4 regions of the Sorangium sp. So ce394 genome follow, and region 2 is predicted to be linked to each of the others. Evidence: riboswitches for the same ligand, from Rfam matches in the RefSeq annotation. Region 2 holds a riboswitch; each other region holds the start of a gene.
What was found. Region 2 has a riboswitch for cobalamin ahead of WMF33_RS07140 (TonB-dependent receptor). Riboswitches for the same ligand answer to the same signal wherever they lie in the genome.
Positions count from the first base shown of each region.

Region 1: it holds a riboswitch for cobalamin, as region 2 does, so the genes downstream of both, WMF33_RS23225 (dockerin type I domain-containing protein) here and WMF33_RS07140 (TonB-dependent receptor) in region 2, are expected to answer to the same signal.
Region 3: it holds a riboswitch for cobalamin, as region 2 does, so the genes downstream of both, WMF33_RS02185 (energy-coupling factor ABC transporter permease) here and WMF33_RS07140 (TonB-dependent receptor) in region 2, are expected to answer to the same signal.
Region 4: it holds a riboswitch for cobalamin, as region 2 does, so the genes downstream of both, WMF33_RS23275 (TonB-dependent receptor plug domain-containing protein) here and WMF33_RS07140 (TonB-dependent receptor) in region 2, are expected to answer to the same signal.

Region 1 is NZ_CP150339.1:6,326,648-6,329,848, reverse strand. It holds gene WMF33_RS23225 (dockerin type I domain-containing protein) at 1-1,371, opposite strand, end outside; cobalamin riboswitch at 1,619-1,826, opposite strand; gene WMF33_RS23220 (cytochrome c-type biogenesis protein) at 1,913-2,446, opposite strand; gene WMF33_RS23215 (SCO family protein) at 2,694-3,201, shown strand, end outside.
Region 2 is NZ_CP150339.1:1,948,396-1,951,596, forward strand. It holds gene typA (translational GTPase TypA) at 1-637, opposite strand, end outside; cobalamin riboswitch at 826-1,033, shown strand; gene WMF33_RS07140 (TonB-dependent receptor) at 1,267-3,201, shown strand, end outside.
Region 3 is NZ_CP150339.1:578,791-581,991, forward strand. It holds gene WMF33_RS02175 (CbiQ family ECF transporter T component) at 1-330, opposite strand, end outside; gene WMF33_RS02180 (hypothetical protein) at 320-676, opposite strand; gene WMF33_RS02185 (energy-coupling factor ABC transporter permease) at 673-1,407, opposite strand; cobalamin riboswitch at 1,485-1,688, opposite strand; gene WMF33_RS02190 (enoyl-CoA hydratase/isomerase family protein) at 2,864-3,201, opposite strand, start outside.
Region 4 is NZ_CP150339.1:6,340,118-6,343,318, reverse strand. It holds gene dhbC (isochorismate synthase DhbC) at 1-90, opposite strand, end outside; cobalamin riboswitch at 789-1,014, shown strand; gene WMF33_RS23275 (TonB-dependent receptor plug domain-containing protein) at 1,171-3,201, shown strand, end outside.

The DNA.
Region 1 (3,201 bases), 4.4 Mb from region 2:
GTGAATGTTGTAGTCGGCAGCGTTGATGCTCCCATCTCCATTGAAGTCGGCGTGCTGGTTGTACCCGGGGTTGCCCCGCTGGGTGCTCCACGACGCCGCCAGGATGTTGTAATCTGCGGTGTCCACGTCGCCGTCATTGTCGAGATCCGCGTCCGCGATGTTCCCGAAGCCGTCGCCGTCGGTGTCTCGCTGGTCCGCGTTCGCCGTGAGATACGCGTTGTCCGCGCCGTCCGGCACGCCGTCGCTGTCGGCGTCCGGCGCGCCGTCGGGGAAATAGAGCGTCACCTTCGGCGTCACCCCGATCTCCCAGAAATCCGAGGCGCTCCCGGCCGAGTAGCACTGCCCCGCGGGGGACGAGTACTCGTCGCCCGACGGGTTCCAGGCGATCGCCAGGGCGCTCGTGTGGCCGACGAACGCGATGGGCGACGTCGCGTTGTCGTCCTCGCACGCATCAGGCGTCAGCTCGAGGTACTGCGACGAGCTCCCCTCGTTCACCGGCGTCTGGCTGCCCCCGACGACGCTCGCGACCACGCTGGCGCGGATGAGCGCGGCATAGCCATTCTCGCTCGTGCCGCCGACGCCGAATGCGTCCCCGCCGCCCACGTGCAGGGCGCCGTCCCCGTCGAAGCCGAGCGCCGCCGCGTTCAGCACGTTGCTCGCCAGGAGCGAGCCCTCGCTGCCGCCGTAGACGTACGCGCTCGCCGTGCCGTCGATGACGTCCTGGATGTCGGCCGCCGCCCAGATCCTGAGCTCGCCGGTCCGGTTGGGCGAGGTCTGATAGCCGATCCCGGTGACGAGGTTGCCCGCGGAGTCCACCGCGATCCCCCCGGAGGCGCCCGGGATGCTCGTGATCAGCGGGATCTCCGCGATCTGCGGCGCGGTCAGATCGAGGGCGTAGACGCCGCTCGTGTAGCCGCTCGGCCCGCTCCAGCCGCCGTTGATGACGAGCGTGTCGTTACCGTACCAGGCCCCGTCGTAGTAGTTGACGTCGAGCTCGATCACGTCCCCGTGGCCGAGCAGGTCGGGCGGCGAGGTGACGCTGAGGATCGAGCTCGGGAACACGAGCAGCGGCGCCCCGTAGCCGACGCCGAGCGCGATCGTGCTGCCGTCCGGCGAGATGGCGAGGAAGCTCGGATCCATCGGCCCGTCGCTCAGCGTCGCGACGGGCACGTAGACGCTCGAGCCATAGTTTTTCTGGAGGTACAAGGTCTGATCGTTGGCGACGAGGAGCCGCCCGGCCAGCTCGTATCCATCGATCTCCTCGGATGTCGTCGGGAACCCGTCCAGGGCTATGGACCACCCGTCGGCGATGGCGGGTAGGTCGAATGTATACGACGTGTTCCCCGCGTACTCGTCGAAGGCGTCCGCCAAGGCCGGCGGCGAGAGCAGGAGGAGCGCTGCGGCGACAGAAGATGCAGAAATGCGCGCAGAGCCAGCCGCGACGCGCGGCGGCGCTGAACCTTGGGAGATGATCATCGGACCGACCCTTCGCCCCCGCGGGCGATTGCGAAAGAAAGCTCGGGGGACGGATCGGAACCGGGACGGCGCGTGCGTCAGCGCCAGCTCGGACCTCCCCGCCTCCCTCGAGGCTTCCAGGTCAAACCGGCGCGGGATGTCTCCCCGACGCAGGATGTTGGCAGGTCTTCGGGCTCGCGAGCGCTCCGGCTCTCGCCGGGTTCCTACGGTCCACCGCTTCCCAGCCCGAGGGCCAGTGCGCGTCGTGGAGATCGTTCTCGCTTACCGCTGCGGGGCAGCCCCGGATTCGCACCGGGTTCCCTTTTGAGCCCTGGGCCGAAGCCAAGGGCACCAACACGAGGCGCTACATATTGCGGTGCGGCGCGCAGGTCAAGCGAGATGTCGCGGAGGAAGCCGGACGAGGGGAGCGACTACCGCCTTACCAGCGGGGGCGTGCTCACGCGTCGCGCGCCCGGAGCTCGTCGTCGAGGCGCTCGTCATACTCGTCGCGAACGGCCCCCGCGGCGGCGCCGCTCGGCGGGGTTGGCTGCGCGGCGCCGCGCCTCCACGAGCGCAGCAGGGCGAAGACCCCGAGGAAGGTCGCCGCGATGCCCAGCATCAATGCCAGCGCGACCTTGCCGAGGACGCCGGACGAAGGCGCCGCGCGGAGGCGGTCGCCATAACGAACGACGAGGTCCTGTTCGATCGCGTCGGCGGCCTCTCCCCGGCGGAGGCGGGCGCGGATCTCGCGACGAAGATCGCTCGCCACCGGGGATTCGTGCACATCGAGCGTCTGATTCCAGCAACAAGGCGCGAGCAGGCGCGCCGCGAGCGCCTTCTCGCCGGGCGCGGGCGCCGAGTCGACGAGCTCGGTCGCGGCCTCGCTGGGCGTCGCCGGCTCGGCCCTGCCGCTGAGCGCGACGCCCGCGATGGCGGCGGCCAGCGCCGCCGCGCGGCGCCAGCGTGAGCTCCGCAGAAGCCGGAGACGCACGGGCGAGCTCACTGCGCGTGCGCCGTGCGGGGAACGGGCCGGGTCATCCGCGGACGCGCCGCGCTCTCGCTGGATCATGGTGAGACAGGCTAGCGCGACCGGCCGCAAGGGCCCTGCGACACGATGTCGCGCTCATCCCAGCGCCGCCACGGGCTCGCCAAAGGCCGCGATATCGCTGCATCGTTCGAGGGGATGCGACACCGTGACGCATTGCCCGCGCCTCCTTGCAACTCCTAATGTCGCGCGCATGCCAAACGAGGTTCTCTGCTCCACGTCTCCTGGGTCCTCCTCGGCCGGCGACGGAGCGCCGGCCCGCCGGCGCGGGCGGCTCCGGCCGGTGCGGATCGGGCTCTGGGTCTCTGCGCTCGCGGGGCTCGCCGTCTTCGGCGCGGTGTCGCGCGCGCGCGAGGCGCCCGCCTCGCCGCCCGTGCTCGGCGAGATGCCGGCGTTCTCGATGACGGACCAGGACGGCCGCCCCGTCACGCGGGAGTCGCTCCGCGGGCAGACGCTGATCGTCGACTTCTTCTATGCGAGCTGTCCCGTGTCGTGCCCGAGGCTCTCGGCGCAGATGGCGGCGTTCCAGGAGCGGCTGGCCCAGCGCGGCGAGGCGCGCGGACAGGCGCTCCCCATCCACCTCATCTCGATCACGCTGGACCCGGAGAACGATACACCCGACGTGCTGCGCTCGTACGCGGCGCGCTACAGCAGCGGCCGCGGCGCCTGGTCGTTCCTCTCCGGCCGGAGCGAGGAGCTGA
Region 2 (3,201 bases):
CGGGCACCCGCTCGAGGATGGTCTCGAAGAGCGGCTCCAGGTCCTTGGCCTCGTGCTCGAGCTCGCGCTTCGCCTGGCCGAACTTCGCGATCGCGTAGAGCGTCGAGAAGTCCATCTGCGCGTCGCTCGCCTCGAGATCGCAGAAGAGGTCGAACACCTCGGAGAGCACCTCGTGGGCGCGCGCGTCGCTCCGGTCGATCTTGTTGATGACCACGATGACCGGGAAGCCGCGCTGGAGGCACTTCGAGAGCACGAACCGCGTCTGCGGCAGCGGGCCCTCGGCGGCGTCGACGAGGAGCAGCGCCCCGTCGGCCATCATCAGGGTGCGCTCGACCTCGCCGCCGAAGTCGGAGTGGCCGGGCGTGTCGACGATGTTGATCTTGACCCCGCGGTACCGGATGCTGGTGTTCTTCGCGAGGATGGTGATGCCGCGCTCCCGCTCGAGGTCGTTCGAGTCCATGACCCGCTCGGCCACGACCTCGTTCTCTCGGAAGGCGCCCGACTGGCGGAGCATGTGATCGACGAGGGTCGTCTTCCCGTGGTCGACGTGGGCGACGATGGCGATGTTGCGGAGGTCGTTACGCGGCATATACGGCGGCGGCCGTGTAGCACGCGACCCACGGAGGAGCGAGCCCATCCTCGCCAGAGCCCGAACGTTCGGCCCGCGCGTGGACGTCGCGCGGCGAGCGCTCGCGTTCAGGTGGCGCGCGCGCGAGGCGGGCGCGAGCGCGGACAGGAGCCCGCGCGAGGCGGGCGCGTGGCGAGGGACGCGCGCGGAGCGGGCGAGGTGAGCGGGAGCGATTGACAGCCGGAGGCGCATCCTCCTAGGGTGCGCGCCGCGCTGGTGCCTGGGCGCTCGCTCAGGCTGAATAGGGAACCCGGTGAGATTCCGGGGCTGCCCCGCAGCGGTAAGCGAGAACGACCTCCACCCCATGCACTGGCCCGATGAGGGCTGGGAAGCGGTGGACAGTAGGAAGCCGGCCCGGCCGGAGCGCTCGCGAGCCCGAAGACCTGCCCGCGCCCGGCGACGGGGACACATCCGACGCCGGTTCGACCTGGGAGCCTCGAGGGAGGCGGCGAGGTCCGAGCCGGTGCAGCCCTGCGCACGTCCCGGATCCCGAGCCGCCCCCGCGTTGCCTTTCGGTCGCCCGCGGGGGCGAGAGGTCGGTCCAGGGCACCGCGCCGTGGGCGGCCTTTTTCCTCCTCGTGGAGCTCGATGCGAGCGGCCCGGCGCCGCTCCGCGCGATTGCGCGAAGGAGGACATGAATGCTGCGCGAGAACGTCACCAAGGGCCACGGACACCGCCATCGACTCCCTCGGATCGCCGCGCTGGCGATCCTGCTGTCCGCCGCGCGGCCAGCGCGGGCCCAGGGAGAGCCCATCGAGGTCACGGTGCACGCGGAGAAGCCGGGGAGCGAGGCCGCCTCGCGCGTCTCGGTCGGGCACCGCGAGCTCGAGCTCCGGCCGAGGCTCCGGCCGGGCGACCTCCTCGAGTCGGTCCCCGGGCTCTTCGCCGTGCAGCACGCCGGCGGCGGCAAGGCGAACCAGTACTTCCTGCGCGGCTTCGACGCCGACCACGGGACGGACGTCGCGTTCTTCGTCGACGGGGTGCCCGTCAACCTGGTCAGCCACGGCCACGGGCACGGCTTCACCGACCTCTACTTCATGATCCCGGAGCTCGTGATCGGGCTCGACGGCTACAAGGGGCCCTACTACGCGAGCATCGGCGATTTCGGCACCGCGGGTGCCGTCAACCTCCGCTTCGCCGAGACGCTCGACGAGAGCTCCGCGCAGCTCAGCGTGGGGCAGTACGGCATCCTGCGCGGCCTCGTGATCGCCTCGCCGGAGCTCGGCGACGACTGGCGCGCGGTGGCCGCGGCGGAGGTCTACCGGAACGACGGGCCGTTCCAGAGCCCGGAGCGGCTCAAGCGGTTCAACGTCTACCTGAGGGCGACGCGCGACCTCGGCAGCACCGGCAAGGTCCAGGCGACGTGGATGTCCTACGGCTCGACCTGGTACGGCTCCGGCCAGATCCCGGCGCGCGCCGTGTGCGGGGAGGGGGAGCAGGGCGGCCTGAACCCGCCGCCCTCCGCCTTCGGACAGCCGTGCATCGACCACTTCGGCGCGGTCGATCCGACCGAGGGCGGGGCGACCGCGCGGCACATGGCGTCGGTCTCCGCCTCGACCGCGTGGCGGGACGCCGACCTGAGCGCGATGGCTTACTTCCTGCGCTATCGCTTCACGCTGTACTCGAACTTCACGTTCTTCGCCGAGGATCCGGTGCACGGCGATGCGATCGAGCAGAACGACGACCGCACCGTGCTGGGCGCCGACCTCCGGTTCCGCAAGCAGATCGAGCACCGCGGGGCGAGGTTCACGACCTCGCTCGGCGCGCAGGTCCGCGCGGACGCGATCGACAAGTCGCTCCACCACGACGAGGCGCGCGAGCGGCTCGAGGAGCGGGATCGGACCCACGTCGACGAGGGCCAGATCGGCGTGTACGTCGAGCAGGACGCCCGGCTCCGGCGCTGGCTCCGCCTCGTGCTCGGCGTGCGCGGGCAGTGGATCGACGTCAACGTGGACGATCTGCGCGAGGACCTGGAGGGGATGGGGAGCAAGTCGAGCGGCGCGCGGGGGCAGATGCAGCTGCTCCCGAAGCTCTCGGCGGTCGTCTCGCCGGTGGGCGGGCTCGATCTCTTCGCCCACTACGGGCGCGGCTTCCACTCGAACGACGCGCGGGGCGCGGTGCTGGGCCGGGGGGCGGCGACGCTGATCACCCCGGCGAAGGGCTACGAGGTCGGCGCGAGGGTCGCGCCCGTGCGCGGCCTCTCGCTGAGCGCGGCCGGGTTCCTGCTCGACCTCGACTCCGAGCTGGTCTGGAGCGGCGACGCCGGCGTGACCGAGGCGTCGGGGGAGACGCGGCGCTACGGGATCGAGGTCGGCGCGCGTTACCGGCTCGGGAGCTGGCTCTTCGCCGACGTGGACGCGACCTTCACCCGCGCGCGCTTCCGCGCGAACGCCGGCAACGGGAGCGCGGTCGCGCTCGCGCCGACGCGGACGCTGACCGCGGGCATCGGGGTGCGCAGGGCGTTCGGCGCGCTCACGCCGTTCGCGGCGCTCCGGGTGAAGGCGATCGGCGCGCGGCCCGCGACCGAGGACGAGTCGCTCACCGCCGAGGGGTTCACGGTGGTCGACGCGAAC
Region 3 (3,201 bases), 1.4 Mb from region 2:
GCGCGCGGCGATGGCCGCGGCGCGGCGGGCGCCGTCGCGCGCGATCGCGTCGAGCGGGAACGGCGCGCCCGCGAGGAGCGGCTCGCCCGGGGTGAGCGCGAGCGCGAGGGCCGCGGCGACCCCTCCGAGCCACGCGGCGGGCGCGAAGGCGCGCAGGATGGCGCCGGCGGTCACGCCCTGGAGGGCGAGGGCCGCGCTCGCGACGGCGAGCAGCGCGGCCGGCGTCCAGGGCGAGCGCGCGCCCGCGGCGACGCAGCACGCGGCCACGGCGGCCCCGAGGCGGAGCCGGGGATCCACGTCGCGGAGCCGCGCGGGGGGGTCAATCCGCACGGAGCCCGTCGCCGCCGGGCTTGCCGGCGGGCTGGCCGGCGCGCTCCACGAAGAGCACGCGCGAGAAGTAGCCGATGGCGAAGCCGGCGAGGAGCCCTGCCCAGAGGAAGGCGAAGAGCAGGAGGTCGCCCTCGAGGCCCGCGAACAGCGGCCCCGTGTCGTGGCGGCCGGCGTCCTCGGCGACGCGGCGGACGACCGCCTCGTCGACCCCGTCCCACGAGGCGTCGCCGCACGCGGCGAGCCAGAGCGCGGCGGCGAGCCGCAGCGCGCTGGCGAGCCGCAGCGCCGCGGCGCGCGCGCCCCCCGCGAGCGCCGGCAGCGCGCGCTGCGCGGCCCGCCGCGTCACGACGCCCCCGCGGGGAGCGGGACGACCTGGAGCCGCTCGAGGATGTCGGGCCGCCGGGCGCGCAGGAAGACGAGCGCTCCCGCGGTCATGGCGCCCTCGAGCAAACCGAGCGGCAGCTGGGTGGGGACGAAGGCCAGGGCGACGCCGGTGAACATGGATCCCACCGACCCGTCGCCCGCGAGCCCGAGCGCGAGCTCGAGGGCCGTGGTCGCGTACGTGGCCCAGTCGGACGTCACGCCGGCCAGGAACCCCGCGACCCAGAGGCTCGCGCCGCAGCGCCGCGCGAGCCGGAAGACGAGGTATCCGGTGAACGCGCCCGCGATGCCCATCGACGCGACGTCGGCGCCGAGCGTGGTGAGCCCGCCGTGCGCGAGGAAGAGGGCCTGGATGAGGAGCGCCACCACGGTGACGAGGACGGTCATCCAGGGGCCGATGAGCACCGCGGCGAGCCCGGTGCCGCACGGGTGGGAGCAGGTCCCTGCGGTCGGCACCGGCACGGGCATGCACGAGATCGCGAAGACGGCGGCGGCGACGAGGCCGACGAACGGCTTGTAGAAGGCGTCGTCCCGGGTGCGGCGCCGGAGCAGGTGGAGGGCGACGGCGACGAAGGGCAGGGCGAGCGCGTTCCAGACGGCGCACCAGCCGAGCGGCAGGACGCCTTCCGCGAGGTGCATCGCGGCCGCGGGCCGGGGCGCGAGCAGCGTCGCGAGGAGCACGGCGGCGATGGACACAGCGCGGCCGTGAAGACCGATTTCGGCGCTCCGGGTGAAGTCCGCACCCGAACGCCACGAAGACATGCGCAAGCTGCACCTCGTGGGGGGCTCGGGTAGGTCTCCCGGCTGATGGGTTCAGGGGGCCTTTCTGGCTCCCAGCGCCGCGTCCACCTTCCCAGGCCTCTTCAGAGGCCCAGTGGTCTTTGGAGGCGGCTCCCCACTCACGGTGGCGGTACCGCGCCGGTTTCGCACCGGCTTCCCTGTTATGCCCAGAGGGCACCCGAGGTGTGGATTGTCAGATGGATGCTCGGTAGTCCCGTTTCGCGCCCGGCGTCAAGGACGTCGCGCCGCGGCCGCGGGGCAGGCGCTCGCCCTGCGGCGGCTGCCCCGCGACCGCGGCGCGCGCAGGCGCGTTCGCGGCGGCCGTCTGGCGGCGCGCGCTGGCGCGTTCGCGGCGGCCGTCTGGCGGCGCGCGCGGGCGCGTTCGCGGCGGCCGTCTGGCGGCGCGCGCGGGCGCGTTCGCGGCGGCCGTCTGGCGGCGCGCGCTGGCGCGTCTCACGCCGGAACGAGCTCCGTGATGAGCCGCGCGCGCGGGCTTCCGCCGTGGGCCGTCCAGCGCGTCGCGGGCCGCCGAGCGCTCCCGGCGTCCGGAGGTCCGGCGCGGCGGAGGGGCGCGCTGTACCGCGCCCGGCCTCACGGCATTGCGAGCGGCCGGTCAGCCGCTGCCGCGGTGTCCACCGCGTGTGGTGCCGTCCTGTCGAGCCGACAGGCTGCGCTGCGCGCGCTCGCGCCCTCCGGGGGCAACGTGGCTTCCGCGAAATTGACCGAGACGCACGCGGACAAGCTTCCTCGAAAAAGCTGCAAGCGATGTGCTTCTGTGGTTAAAGTCTCTTTACTTGTTCATCCCGGGATCGCCGCTCGCTCCCCGGGGCCCGCTCGGAGCGTGCGCCGCCCCGCGCGTGCGGCGCACGTTCCGGTGATTTTCTCGCCGCAGTGTGCTTTGTTCGTCCTGGCTCTTTACTTGTGAGCAAGTGTTCCGTGCCAGGCTCGCTTCGTCGCGGAGCCTGGCGTGAACGGCGGCGGGCTCTCGTGTTCTCTTTTCGAGGGCGCGGCGAGCGACTCCGCCGGACGCTGCTCCGGCGCGGGTATGCCCGGCTCGAACGCGCATTCGCGAAAATCGGCGATGTGCGCGCTGCGCTGTCACCTGGCTGTCATCGTGCGGGAGCAATTCGCTCATCCGCGTGCAGCGGTTGCACTTTGTTATCGACAACCTGCTTCCGGGTGCCACACTCCGATCACCGCATGCGCACCGGCGCGGTTTCCCCCCCCCGGCCCGGAGCGCGTGCGGGCTATCTCGAGCACCGCAGCGGACGTTCTCCGCGCCGCTGCGGTTTCCCTACCGCGGTCATGTCTGGCCCCCCTCCAGCATGACACGCGGTCTTTTTTTGGCTCTCCTGGCGCGCTGTTCGGCAACTCACTTTCCTGTGAACGCCGCCTGCGATTTCGCCAGGAACGCTTTCATTCCGAGCTGTTGGTCCTCGCTGCCGAAGAGCGCGGCGAATGCCTGCGCTTCCAGCTCGTTGGCGGCGGTGAGGTCGAGGCTCTCGCCGCGCAGCAGGACGCGCTTGGCGGCGGCGACGGCGAGCGGCCCGCGCGAGGCGATCTTGAGGGCGGTGTCGCGGGCGCGCGCGAGGAGCTCGGCCGCCGGGAAGACGGCGTTGACGAGGCCGATCGAGAGCGCCTGTTCGGCGGTGATCATGTCGCCTGAATAGATGAGCTCGCGCGCGCGGCCGGGGCCGACCCGCCGCAGCA
Region 4 (3,201 bases), 4.4 Mb from region 2:
GAACGCCGATTCAGGGGTGTATTGCTTGAGGATCTGCCCGGCGTTCGACAAGGGATGAGCGACGGCAGCCGGCATCGAGAAGGAATTCATCGAACACTCCTTGAAAGGTGTGGAATCGGGGGGCGCCCGCGGCGCGGCGCGCGCGCCAGGGCGCGTGTCCGTCACCGCGCGACGGCGGCAGCGCTCTCGGCGCTAGCGCGGGGGCGCGCGGTGGCCCGCGCGCCCGGGACACGGCGCGCCGCGCGTCTCATGGCACCGAGCTGCGGGGCGCTGGACCATCGAGGCGAGCGCGGCGGGGGCGCGCCGGCTCCTCGAGGCGAGCGCGGCGGGGGCGCGCCGGCTCCTCGAGGCGAGCGCGGCGGGGGCGCGCCGCTGGCCCATCGACCGGCTCAGGGCCGCGCGCCCGGCGCCGTCACGCCACCGGGCGCCTTGGAGGCTCGGCCGCAGAGGCTCCACCGCGGCGCGCAGGCGCGCGGCCAAAGGCCGGCACGCGCGCTCCGCCCGCGAGGGCGTCGAGGCGCGGAGTCGGCCCGAATGTCGAAATGGGCACGTCGTCACATCCAGCTCCGATGGGCTTCGAGAGCCGCGTGGGCTCGGTTCATCGGGCTCTGGACGTGAAGTCGCGGGCCGCTACAGAAACCTGATAAGGAAAATCAGTTTCAAAAGCTTGATGTCACGTTCAATAAGAACTGTCAAGGTTTCCTGGTGCAGGCCCGGGGCCGCGTGGGCATGGGAATGGGCTGCGTACGGCAGCCATTTCCGCGTTGACAATCCACGCTACATCTGCCAGGAGTCGCCCCGCCATCGGTGCTCGCCTGGCCATCGCCCGGCGAGCTGAAAAGGGAACCCGGTGAGAATCCGGGACTGCCCCCGCAGCGGTGAACGGGAACGACCATCACCATCGAGCACTGGGCCGCGCTTGAGCGGCCTGGGAAGCGGTGATCAGTAGGAAAGCGTCCGGCGACGGCCGCAGCGCCCGTGAGTCCGAAGACCTGCCGACGGTGCGCGCGCCGGTGCTCCGGCGCGCGCTGACCTGAGCCTTCGAGGGGAAGGCGCGCAGGCTCTGGACCACCTCGCTCAGGCGCGGTGCCGTAGCCCGTCTGCAGTCCCCCCGATTCGGCTCTCAGCTCACCCGAGCAGTGCTGGGTCGACGCGGGCAGGCGGGCGTGAATGGTTCAATCCCTTGAGCGTGTGGTGCGTCGCCGGCGGAGCGACGGCGCGGGGCGCTGGCTCGTGCTCGCCGCCGGCAGCGCCCTGGCGGCCGCGCCGGCAGCCGTCGCGGAAGAGCTGCGCGGGGCAGGGGCCGAGCAGGGCGGCGGTCGCGCTGCCGCCGCGACAGCCCCGCTGGAGGTGCGCGTCGAGGGGGAGCGCGCGCGCGCGCCCGCGCCGCCCAAGGACCGATCCGTCGCGGGATCCGTGCTGACCCGCGACCGCCTGACCGGAGCGGGGCTCGAGGCCGCGGACGTGCTCCGCACGCAGCCGGGCGTCCAGGTGACCGAGTCGGGCGGCTTCGGCGGGCCGGCGACCGCCGCCATCCGGGGCGCGACCGCCGCGCAGACGCCGGTGTACCTCGCCGGCGTTCGCCTGAACGACGACGTCGCGGGGACCGCGGATCTCTCGCTCGTGCCGCTCTGGCTCGTCGAGCGCGTCGAGATCTACCGGGGCAACGCTCCCATCGAGGCCGATCGCCTCGGGCCGGGCGGCGCGATCTTCTTCGAGCCACGCCGGCCGTCCCGGACGACGGCCGGCGTGGGCGCCATGGCAGGCTCGTTCGGGGCCAGGCGCGGGTGGGCGTTCGCCGGCGTCAGCGCCGGCCCGGTGAGCTCGATCGTCGGGGTGAGCGCCGAGGCCGCGGCGAACCGCTATGCGTTCGTCGACGATCGCGGGACGCTCTTCGACGCGAGCGACGACACCGTCCGGCGCCGGCAGAACGCCGACGTGCGCGCCGTCGACGCCTGGGCGCTCGCGCGCTTCGATCTCGGCCACGGCGCGACCGTCGACGTGATCGCGAACGGCCTCGATCGCGAGCAGGGCGTGCCGCGGCTCGCGCTCTTGCCCTCCCGGCAGGCTCGCGGGGAATCCCGGCGCGCGCTCGCGTCCGTCGTGACGCGGGTTCCGTTCGGCGGCGAGGCGCAGCACACGCTCGAGGCGCGCACCTCGTTCATCGAGGCGCGGTCCGAGTTCCACGACCCCCTCCTCGAGCTCGCGCTCCTCACGCGCGAGCTCCGCCTCGCCGGCCGCCGCCTGGAGCAGACGCTGGGAGCGACCCTCTACCTCTCCGATCGCCTCACGGTGCGACCCATGCTCTCGGTCGCGCGCGAGGGCATCTCGCGCGAGCCGGACGACATCCCGCTCGCGCGCGCGCGGCGCACGTCGGCGCGAGGCGCCGTCAGCGCGGAGCTGCGCCTCGGCGAGTGGCTCGCGCTGCGCGCCCTCGGGAGCGGCGAGTGCCACGCCACCGGCGCGGACCCGGGCCGCCCCTGCGACGTGCTCGCGCCCTCCGGACGTATCGGCGCCGAGGCGGGGAGCGGCCGGGTTCGGCTGCTCGCGACCGTGGGGCGCTACCTCCGCGTCCCGACGCTCGGCGAGGTGTACGGCATCTCCGGCGTCGTCCACGGCAATGCGGAGCTCGAGCCGGAGTCCAGCGTCACGCTCGAGGCCGGGATCCGGGCGCAGACGCGGCCCGGCGCGGTGCTCCGAGGCGCCTACATCGACGCGTTCGTGTTCGGGCGCGCTTCGTCGGGGCTCATCGCGTACGCGCGCTCCGGTCAGGGCTACGTGGCCCCGTACAACGTCGACCGCGCCCGCGTGCTGGGCGCGGAGCTGTTGACAGGGATCGAGGTGACCTCGTTCCTCCGCGCCGAGGTCGCGGCGACGCTCCTCGATCCGCGGGACACGACGCCGCGGCGGACGACCGCCAACGACGTCCTGCCGTTTCGCCCTCGCCTCGTCGTCGCGCCGCGCCTTCGCGCCGACTGGAAGCCCGCGGACGGCGGCGTGCTCTCGGGCGCCTCCGGCGAGCTCCGGGCCGTCTACCAGTCGAGCCGGTACGCCGACCCTGCCGGCCTCGGCGTGATCGCGGAGCAGGCGACCGTCGACGTCGAGGCAGAGGCGACATGGCTCCGGGGGCACCTCGCGGCGAGGGCGCGCGTCGCGGATCTCCTGGACGCGCGGCGTACGGACGTCGTCGGGTATCCGCTC